DNA from 2 places in the Peribacillus sp. RS7 genome. Region 2 is predicted to be linked to the other one. Evidence: riboswitches for the same ligand, from Rfam matches in the RefSeq annotation. Region 2 holds a riboswitch; the other holds the start of a gene.
What was found. A riboswitch is a leader RNA that binds a small molecule or an ion and turns the genes downstream of it on or off. The one in region 2 is predicted to bind S-adenosylmethionine.
Positions count from the first base shown of each region.

Region 1: it holds a riboswitch for S-adenosylmethionine, as region 2 does, so the genes downstream of both, ACDZ29_RS21625 (Na+/H+ antiporter NhaC family protein) here and ACDZ29_RS13205 (sugar ABC transporter substrate-binding protein) in region 2, are expected to answer to the same signal.

Region 1 is NZ_CP168135.1:4,325,416-4,330,197, forward strand. It holds gene hutG (formimidoylglutamase) at 1-432, shown strand, start outside; gene ACDZ29_RS21615 (hypothetical protein) at 726-881, shown strand; gene ACDZ29_RS21620 (SOS response-associated peptidase) at 942-1,613, shown strand; SAM riboswitch class I at 1,949-2,057, shown strand; gene ACDZ29_RS21625 (Na+/H+ antiporter NhaC family protein) at 2,231-3,547, shown strand; gene ACDZ29_RS21630 (chromate transporter) at 3,747-4,220, opposite strand; gene ACDZ29_RS21635 (chromate transporter) at 4,377-4,782, opposite strand, start outside.
Region 2 is NZ_CP168135.1:2,602,015-2,606,796, reverse strand. It holds gene ACDZ29_RS13205 (sugar ABC transporter substrate-binding protein) at 1-1,066, opposite strand, end outside; SAM riboswitch class I at 1,185-1,290, opposite strand; gene ACDZ29_RS13200 (GTPase domain-containing protein) at 1,388-4,129, opposite strand; gene ACDZ29_RS13195 (hypothetical protein) at 4,631-4,782, opposite strand, start outside.

The sequences.
Region 1 (4,782 bases), 1.7 Mb from region 2:
TTTAAGCAGATTTTGGACGAGGATCAAAGGTGTGGATATTTATGTGTAGGAATTCAGAAACAGGGAAATACGAAGGCCCTGTTTGAAACTGCTGAGAGGAATAAGGTCGATTACATATTGGAAGAAGATTTGTCATTGAACGAAATGGATGAAACCAAGCAGCGGATAAATGAATTCGTTAAGAAAAATGACTTCATTATTCTTACATTATGTACGGACGTTATTGATTCAGCCTACGCACCTGGGGTAAGTGCACCCTCTCCGTTTGGACTTAATCCGAAATTGGTCCGTGCGATTATTAGGCATGTCGTATCAAATGAAAAGATCCTCTCCTTTGATATCTCGGAAGTGAATCCTTCTTTGGACGAAAATAATAAAACGGTTACATTGGCAGCACATTTAATAAATGAGGTTTTGCTGAATTTTAAATAATATATGGACATGGATTATGGGTATCTCCCACGCAATAACAAGAGGCATTCCTCATCGACCTTTTTGCTATCCGATTATCATTATCAGTAAAAATTTGTTGAAGTGAAAAACCTTTTGACCAGACTGTCTGTGATCATTCATGGACAGTCTTTTTTATGTATATGTAAATAGCGGTGAACTTTTATATAGACTCATCATTAGTGGATTAACTACGACTCTACTAAAGGTCAATAATGATACTTGTGGGTTTTTGGTTTATAATAACAACCATCTAGCCTAATGAGGGGGATCCTATGAATGAATATAATGTAACGGTTAGGAATGGCAGTACCTTAATTTTGTCAGAAATCATTAAAGCTGAAGATGAGAGGGAAGTCCTGGGCACACTTTTGATTTCCAGCGAATTATTTAATCAACCATTTACCGACATCAGGATTTTAGAACGCTGATTTGTACCTGCCCGTCCCATTTGTTACACTGTAATAAATCCTAAAACGGTAGGCGATATTATGTGCGGACGTTTCACGCTTTTCACGGACATTGAAGAAATAAAAGAACGGTTTAATATTCAAGGACCTTTTGATGAAGAATACCAATTCAGCTACAATATTGCACCTTCCCACTCCGTGCTATCCGTCATTAATGACGGGGCAAGGAATCGACTTGGATATCTTCGGTGGGGACTCATTCCTTTCTGGGCAAAAGATGAAAAACTGGGCTACAAAATGATCAATGCCAGAGCGGAAACCATTGCTGAGAAGGCAAGCTTCAAGAATGCGTATAAGAAGAAACGATGCTTGATAATCGCTGATTCATTTTATGAGTGGAAGAAGGAACCCGGGCGAAAAATACCCATGCGAATAAAGCTTAAAAATCATGCGCCATTTGGAATGGCCGGTCTCTGGGAATCCTGGAAATCTCCAGAAGGAATCAACATCTATTCGTGCTCAGTTATAACAACCGTTCCTAATGAGCTAATGACCAGCATTCATGACCGCATGCCTGTCATCCTTAAACCTGAAGATGAAAAAGATTGGTTGAATCCATCCATTAATGATCCTGCCTTTCTGCAGCAGTATTTAAAATCATTCGATTCTGAACAAATGGAAGCATTTGAGGTATCGACTGATGTGAATTCAACTAAAAATAATTCACCAAACCTAATACAACAAATTTGCTAAGAGGTCCTTAGACCTCTTTTTATTTTAGTTCCGTCCCGACAAATGACATTATTCGAGATTTCATCCAAATATCACAATTAACCCAAAAACCTTATTTACTGTACATGTAAAAGTCCGTTTATAATATTAAGGTCCACACTTGAAATGCTTTTAAACTAAACCTTGCGAAAATACATAAAATGCTGTACTCTTATATTTGCTTTTCAATAAGGCTTTCGATGTCACTTTCCGAGAGTGGACAGAGGTAAACTTGGAGCGGTTATAGCAATTTACCAGCCTGCTTCTTTTCTCTTGGACACCGGTGCATTTGATAATATCATTATATAATTTAAATCTTCTTATCAAGAGAGACGGAGGGACTGGCCCGAAGATGTCTCGGCAGCAGACTTTAATAGGAGTGCTGTGCCAAATCCAGCAGGCTGATTTTTGCCTGAAAGATAAGGAGGGCGTTTTTTATAAATTAAAAGACCTCTTCTTGTTGTGTTTAATGGAAGAGGTCTTTTTTATGCTGAAAGTATTTTTAGCTATAGCTTCCATGAAGGTGTTATTTACGAAAAATGTTAGAAGAATAAGTGCTGTGACACATGTCATGGGAAAAATAAAAAGAGGTGTTCATCATGAGTGCAAACAATAAAGGGAATCCGTGGGCATTGGTCCCATTTGTCGTTTTTTTAATTTTATTTATAGGGTCCGGAATCATTACTAAAGATTTTTATTCTTTTCCGGTGATTGTAGCGATTTCAATTGCATCGGCAGCTGCATTGGCAATGAATCGGAAAGAGACACTCAATCATAAGGTTGATATCTTCTGTAAAGGTGCCGGGGACGCCAATATTATGTTAATGGTTATCATTTTCCTTTTGGCAGGCGCTTTTGCCGAAGTTGCAAATGGCATGGGGGCAGTTGAATCTACGGTGAATCTTGCCTTAGCGGTTTTTCCGCAAAATCTATTAATGGTAGGGATTTTCATCATCGCTTGCTTTATCTCTCTATCCATGGGGACGAGCATGGGAACGATTGTAGCACTAGCACCTATTGGGGTGGGAATTAGTGAGCAAACCGATATTTCGCTTGCTTTTTCAATGGCGGCCGTTATTGGTGGTGCGATGTTTGGGGATAACCTTTCCTTCATTTCAGATACGACAATCGCTGCAGTTCGTACGCAGGGAACGAAAATGAAGGATAAGTTCAAAGTGAATTTTTTCATTGTTTTACCTGCGGCCATCATCACATGTGTCATCCTTGGAGTTTTAACAATGGGTGAACAAGCTGCCATCGCTCAACATTCTTATAATTGGGTGAAGATCCTTCCATATCTTTGTGTATTGATCACTGCATTGGCAGGTGTAAATGTGTTCCTGGTCCTATCCATCGGAATCGTATTTGCCGGAATTATCGGCTTGGCGGATGGAAGTTATCAACCGTTGGGTGTCATTCAAAAAATCGGAGAAGGGATGGCGGGAATGTATGAAATCTCTTTCCTGGCCATTTTAATCGCAGGCATGGTAGCTGTAATCAAGCATAATGGAGGTATCGATTATCTTCTCCACCTCGTGACCCGAAACAGCAAAACTAAAAAAGGGGCTGAATTCAGCATTGCCGGGCTTGTTGGTTTGACGAACCTTTCCACGGCAAATAACACGATATCAATTATCATTGCCGGGCCACTTGCCAAAAATATTGCTGAAAAGTATGGGATTGATCTGCGTAAATCGGCGAGCTTGCTTGATGTTTTTGCATGCTGCATTCAGGGGTTAATTCCATATGGGGCACAACTGCTTGTTGCAGCTGGGGTAGCACATATTTCTCCGATAAGCATCTTGCCGTATTCATATTACCCAATACTAATTGGCCTTTGTGGAGTCATAGCCATCTTGATTGGTTATCCGCGATTTCAGCCGGTAGATAATGAAACGAAGAAACGTACTTCTTAATAATGAGAATAAGCATGAAAATAAACCTTGAATCATTAGATTCAGGGTTTTACTTTGTAAGGTGTATGGAAACATTGGTAAAAAATAATTAAAAAGAGCGATGTCACCTCGCTCTTCCATCAGTTTAAGTGTTATCAATGTTTAAGAATTCCGATTCATATTGATTAACCCAACGCATAATGGTTGTGTGAGCTAGTCGTTATGAATAGAGGACAACACCAACTAAACCAGAAAGAATAATGACATAGGCTGGGTGCCAGCGTAATTTCAATAGGGCAAATAACGATAATCCAAAAACGAGTAATAAGCTTATCGTATGCCAAGAAAAGTTCAGGGCTATCAAATGATTGGAAAGTGCAAAGCTGATAGCTGCAAAGAGGATTAAACTAGTGACAACGGGTCTTAATCCATAAAACATCGATTGAATAACTGGATAATGATTCAATTTGCTGAAGAAGGTGGCTATAACGGTTACGAGTATAATGGCTGGAAGCAAGATTCCGAGAACGGATGATATGGCTCCTGCTAATCCAGCAGTCGAATAGCCTACGAGAATGGCACTATTGGTGGTGATAGGCCCGGGAGACATGCCGGAAATAGCGATTACATCGGTAAATTGTTGCGTCGTCATCCACCCATGCTGTAAGACTTCCGATTCTATTACAGGAATCATGGCGTATCCGCCTCCAAACGATACAAAGCCGATAATAAAGAAGGTGCTAAACAACTCCCACAATTCCATTATTATACATCACACACTTTCTTGAAAATTAGTTAGACCGTTTATTCCTATAACCTTCAGAAAAATAACTGTGATCTTTCATGGAACCTATATGCCAGCACCCATGAAGTATTCGAAATCGTTTTCTTCTATTTTCTTTTCTTTTCGGTCCATCTTGACATCGAAACCTAATTTCCTCTTAATAGAGATGGTCACAATACCTGTTATAGCCCCTGCTAATATAACCAAAACAGGGTGAACGAAGAAAAGGACTGGGATTCCAACTATCAAAATACAGAAAGTTGATTTGTCAACAATAGCCGTTTTTCCTATCTTGATAGCCGCATAAGCGATGATGGCCACTATCGAAGCTCTAATCGATATGAATGCGGATTCTATCTTCGGATTATCGTGAATGAAAAAATACAAAATGCCGAGGATTAGAACAATTAAACATGTAGGTAATGAAACACCAATCATGGCTGCCATTGCGCCCTTCATTCCGGCAATTCGA
Region 2 (4,782 bases):
ATTCCGCTGATACACCCCATCCTTCGACAATACCAGACAGATTTGCCATATTTACCGCTTCTTTTGAAGCTTGGATTTCCTTTTGTGAAATAAGTGAAGCCTCTAAGTCATAGGTTTGCGGCGTTTCTTCGCCCGCTAATTTTTTCGCCAATATCCTCATATTCACTGCACCGATCAACTTGGGATCGACTGCTGCCGTGTAGGACCATGAGCTGCCAGCTGATTGAATTTCCTGAAGGTCTGCATTCGACACATCAATTCCGTATATCTTCACTTCATCGCGTCCCGCTTCTTTAATTGCCCGGGCGGCACCGATAGCGAAGGCATCCCATGTTGCGAAAATGGCATCCAATTTACCTTTAGGGTATTTATTCAGCATTGCGGCTACAGCATTTTGTGTTTGAACCGAAGTATCTGCAGACGCCACTCCGAATCTTTCGACTTCTTTAATTCCAGGGTTTTCTTTTAATTTTTCCTGATAAACAGCATTTCTTCTCACCATTGGAGGGAAACCATCCACCCAAAGATACGCAATTGCCGCTTCACCTTTCTGTTCTTCTATCAGTTTATCAAGAGCCAGTGTTGCCAACGCTTCATCATCCTGTGATGTTAATGTTACGCCTTCTATTTTAGTTAGATCGCTTATTGAATCGAATGTAACAACGCTTTTGCCTGCATCAACCAACTTTTGAACGTCATTCACTGTTGCTGCATCATCACCATGGGAGATGATATAGCCGTCATAATCTTCCTGCAAAGCCTGTGCGATCGCATCATGAAATTTAGCCGTATCACCATTGGCTGTATATGTATCCACTTGAAACCCCAGTGCTTCTCCTTCTTCCTTCGCTCCTGCTAAGTATTGGGCCGTATGATCATCACCGCCAATTTTACGGATCACTTTGATTTTGGCTCCTTCCCCATTAGCAAATCTTTCCGGGACATTTTCAAATGATACTTTTTCTTCTTTCTTCGATTCTGTGGAACTCTGCCCTGTAGAGCAACCCGTTAAAAGCAAAGCCGAAGCGATGGCTGAAATGAATATCCCTTTAATAGACCTTCTCATCTTGTTCCCCTCCATATTTTCTTATTAGTCTTATCAGTTAAGTTGGTGTAAGTCCCAAAATAAAAACCTCTCTATTAATATAGAGAGGTTTAATCAGCTGTTTTGCAGACTTATCCCTCTCTTATCTGTCAAAACATTTCTGTTTTGCAGGATTTAGCACCAATTCCTAATGGAACGGTTGCTGGGCATCTTAGGGCCAGTCCCTCCGCCACTCTTGATAAGAGAATATATTGTGTTACGTTTTTCGTAATTATCACTTTATAGGGATATAGTCGTAAAGTCAATAGTTTTTCGAATATTTAAAATGTTCCCCGTTATTTTTCATTTTCTTTGCAGCTGGGCTAGACGCTTTTTCTCGATTTTTTCAAGTCTCTCCAACTGACGTAATTTCACTTCGAACAAAGTGATCGGGTCACGGTAAACTTCCGGATTTTCTTTCATATGCTCCAATGCAGCCTGGTAGTCTTTGATTTCTGTCTGCGTTTGCTCTATCGTTTTTTGAAGTAAGGCAAAGGAACTGCGATAGAAAAGTGAGATGTCCCGATCCAAAGATTTTTCAAACAATCCAAATTGGGTAAGGAAACGTTCCGTGATCATTTCGGCAACATCCAGGTAATCTTCACTTTCCAGGTATTTCTTATAACGATTGTACATATTGGCTTTATTTTGTGGTATCGCCCCAAACAGCTTCCCTGCTCCTTTAAGCAGCAATTGTGATGGAGTTCTGCGCAAAAGGATATTAACGTTTTCGATGCGGATACTGCTTGTCATCCGGTCGGCATCACGGCGCCAGTCATCCAATACCCTAAAGTCACCTGCCAGCGTGATCCGTTCTTCTTTGTATAATTCATTGAACCCGGCACTCATTTCATCCATAAACTGCTGGCTTTGTGAGAACTCCATTTGGGAACTGGCAATCCAATCTTGAAGAGAACGGTAATATTGAGGCATGATCTTGTCAGAAATGAATGCTTGAATCCGCTCATTCATTTCCTGGTTTAACTGTACATGGACCTGACTGAAATCACTGCTTTCCGTTAACGATTTAGAGCAATCCCTCAGCAATTCAGGAATTTTAGAAGAAAGCTGATTTTTCACTTCATCCTTAAGCGAACGATAAGACCTTATGATATTTTCACTTTTTTCTTTTTCCAAATCCGCCAGTTGATTGACCGCACCATTCAGTTTGACCTCCATCTGTTCATTCCAAGAGATGGAATGCTCGCATTTCCGTTCATTGGCTGCCCGCTTTTCTAACAGATAAGATAAAGTTTTACGAATGAACGCTAGGATTTTTTCAGATCTTCTTTCTTTCCAATTATCATCTTGATAATTCGATTGAAGGAATGCTGAAAGGTCCTTCAACTGCTGCTTGCTGTCATAAAGTTTGGAGAAAGCGAATACTTTTGCATTCGGGAAATATGCATTCACTTTATCCCATGTTTCGTCTTCCATCCGGACTGCGACTTGATCACTATATATCGTATCCATTTTATTCAATAAGAAGTGGATAGGCAGTTTCGGAGCCATCATTTGAATTTCCAATAATAGATCTCGTTCACTGCCGGTGAAAGGCGCCCTGGCATCAAGAACGAACATCAGGCCATCACTGCCATGTAAATAGCCTTGGAAATCGGATTCCACGCTTTTCTCCCCATTGAACCCCGGTGTATCCAATAATCGCAGACCATTATTTCTAAGGTAGTCACTGATAATCGTCACATCGACAATAGTCCCGCGCTGACGGCGTGTTTCATCCAATTCAGCCAGCTCCATGACCACTTTGCTATCTGTATCTGTAATCTCTAGGATTTCCAAATCATCCCCGTCTTTGACACTGACTAGGGATGAATGATCTTCGGCAGCAATGCTCTCGCCAACAATTGACTGAATGAAGGATGTCTTGCCATTTCCTGTACTTCCCACAAGAAGAAGATTGAAATTATTAGTATCCTTAAGCCCTTCGACCATCCATTTAAGCTTATTGCCAACCCTTAAATCATTCTCTTCAGCCCATTGGATAATGGAATTGAACAGTTTCTCTCCCGCTTCCAGTCCGCCTCCCAATTTAGGCGATTTTGCCAACAGGCTTTCTGCATCCTGAATGACAAGCGCATTAATCGTATCCGGGAAGATTTCATTCCAGGACAACGCGGATGCCGCTGCAAACAGCGAAAGCTCCCCATCTGCGATTTTCAGCCAGTTTTCCAGCAACCTTGGCACGACGGGGCTTAAATCTTTGATTAGGTGCGTTCCTTCTAATAGACCTGCATATGCATCCCTGTAATAGACGGAAAGCTCATCCCATACATCCCCTTGGTTTAATTCGATGGTATCTATCAAGTTATTAATCACTCTTAGCCATTCAAAATAAGAATCCGTATATTTATAATTTTTCCAAAGTGCAACCGTCACTTTTTCGAAACGATCCTGGTCCAGTGTGTATAGCGAACCAAGGACAGTTGAAAAATAATCCGGATCCATCGATTGGGCAACACCCTGCTGGATATACGTTTTAAGCACATCGAACCAGCCCATTGATTCTGTCCGGATACTTTCATTTGCCGCTAATACCACTGCACTGTTCCAATCCTTTTGTTCTTCAAAAAAGGCGCGTGCTATTTCCGTGACATTCGGGTAGTCAGGTTGAAACTCGACTGCTTCTTTCACGACTTTGGAAGCCAAATCATTTCTAGATTCCACTATGTACAGGGAAAACAGTTGCAATAGAACCTCCGTTTTCAAAACCGCTTCATTCGTATCGACGGATTTATAAATATCCTCCGCGGTTGAATACATTTCCAGTTCAAAATAAGCATCGGCGATGTTTTTCTTCGCCCATGAACCAAGCTCACCTTCTATGTTTTCCCATTTGAAAATGGCTGCCTCATAATCATGGTGCTGAAAGTATACTTCACCTTGAGCAAAGCGAATTGCGGTTAAATCCGCCCTTTCCTTTTTTTGTTCCACGAGAAACATTTCACCCAAAGCTTGAATGGGATGCTTCCTTGTATCCTCAATCATCGTTTCATAATATTTTTTCCCGATCAGCCGTTCGTCCATCTTTATTCCCCCGATATATTTCATATTTTCAATTAAAGGATAATTACCGATTTGATAAGCCTTCCAGAAGACCTTCCATGCAATTTTATAGGTTCCTTTAGTTAAGAAAATTATTTACAAAACCTTAAAATATTATTTTAACAAAACAATATGGTAACAACATGTCACCACTCTTACAATTTTAAAACAGAAACAAGTGGAACTGTAATGATTTTAATAAACAGATACAGAGATGTCATTCCCATATTCGAGAAAAAATGTTTTTTTAGCTTTAAAGACTTTTGAAGAAGTGGGCGAAGCATTCTTTTTACCACTGAATTACCAGGAGTCCAGCCTTTAAATTACCTAATAAATGGTAAATATATGAAGTCACACTAGAACCTTTCACTCATTACTAAAATCCCATTTGAACGTTCATATAAAAAAGCAGTACCTTCATTCATGAAAGGTAACTGCTCTCTGATAAGCTCCGAACAGTCGTTGTCCTTTGACAAATTAGGATTATACCCCTGTACGCTTACGTTGGTTATTCGGCTTTTTGGTCAACTGGCTTTTAAGCTGTTTCGTTTTCTTCACAACGCCGGTTTCCAGTTTATCTTTACTTGAACCTGCTTGCTTTTGAGCCAGTTTTTGTTTGACTGCATCCGCCAGGC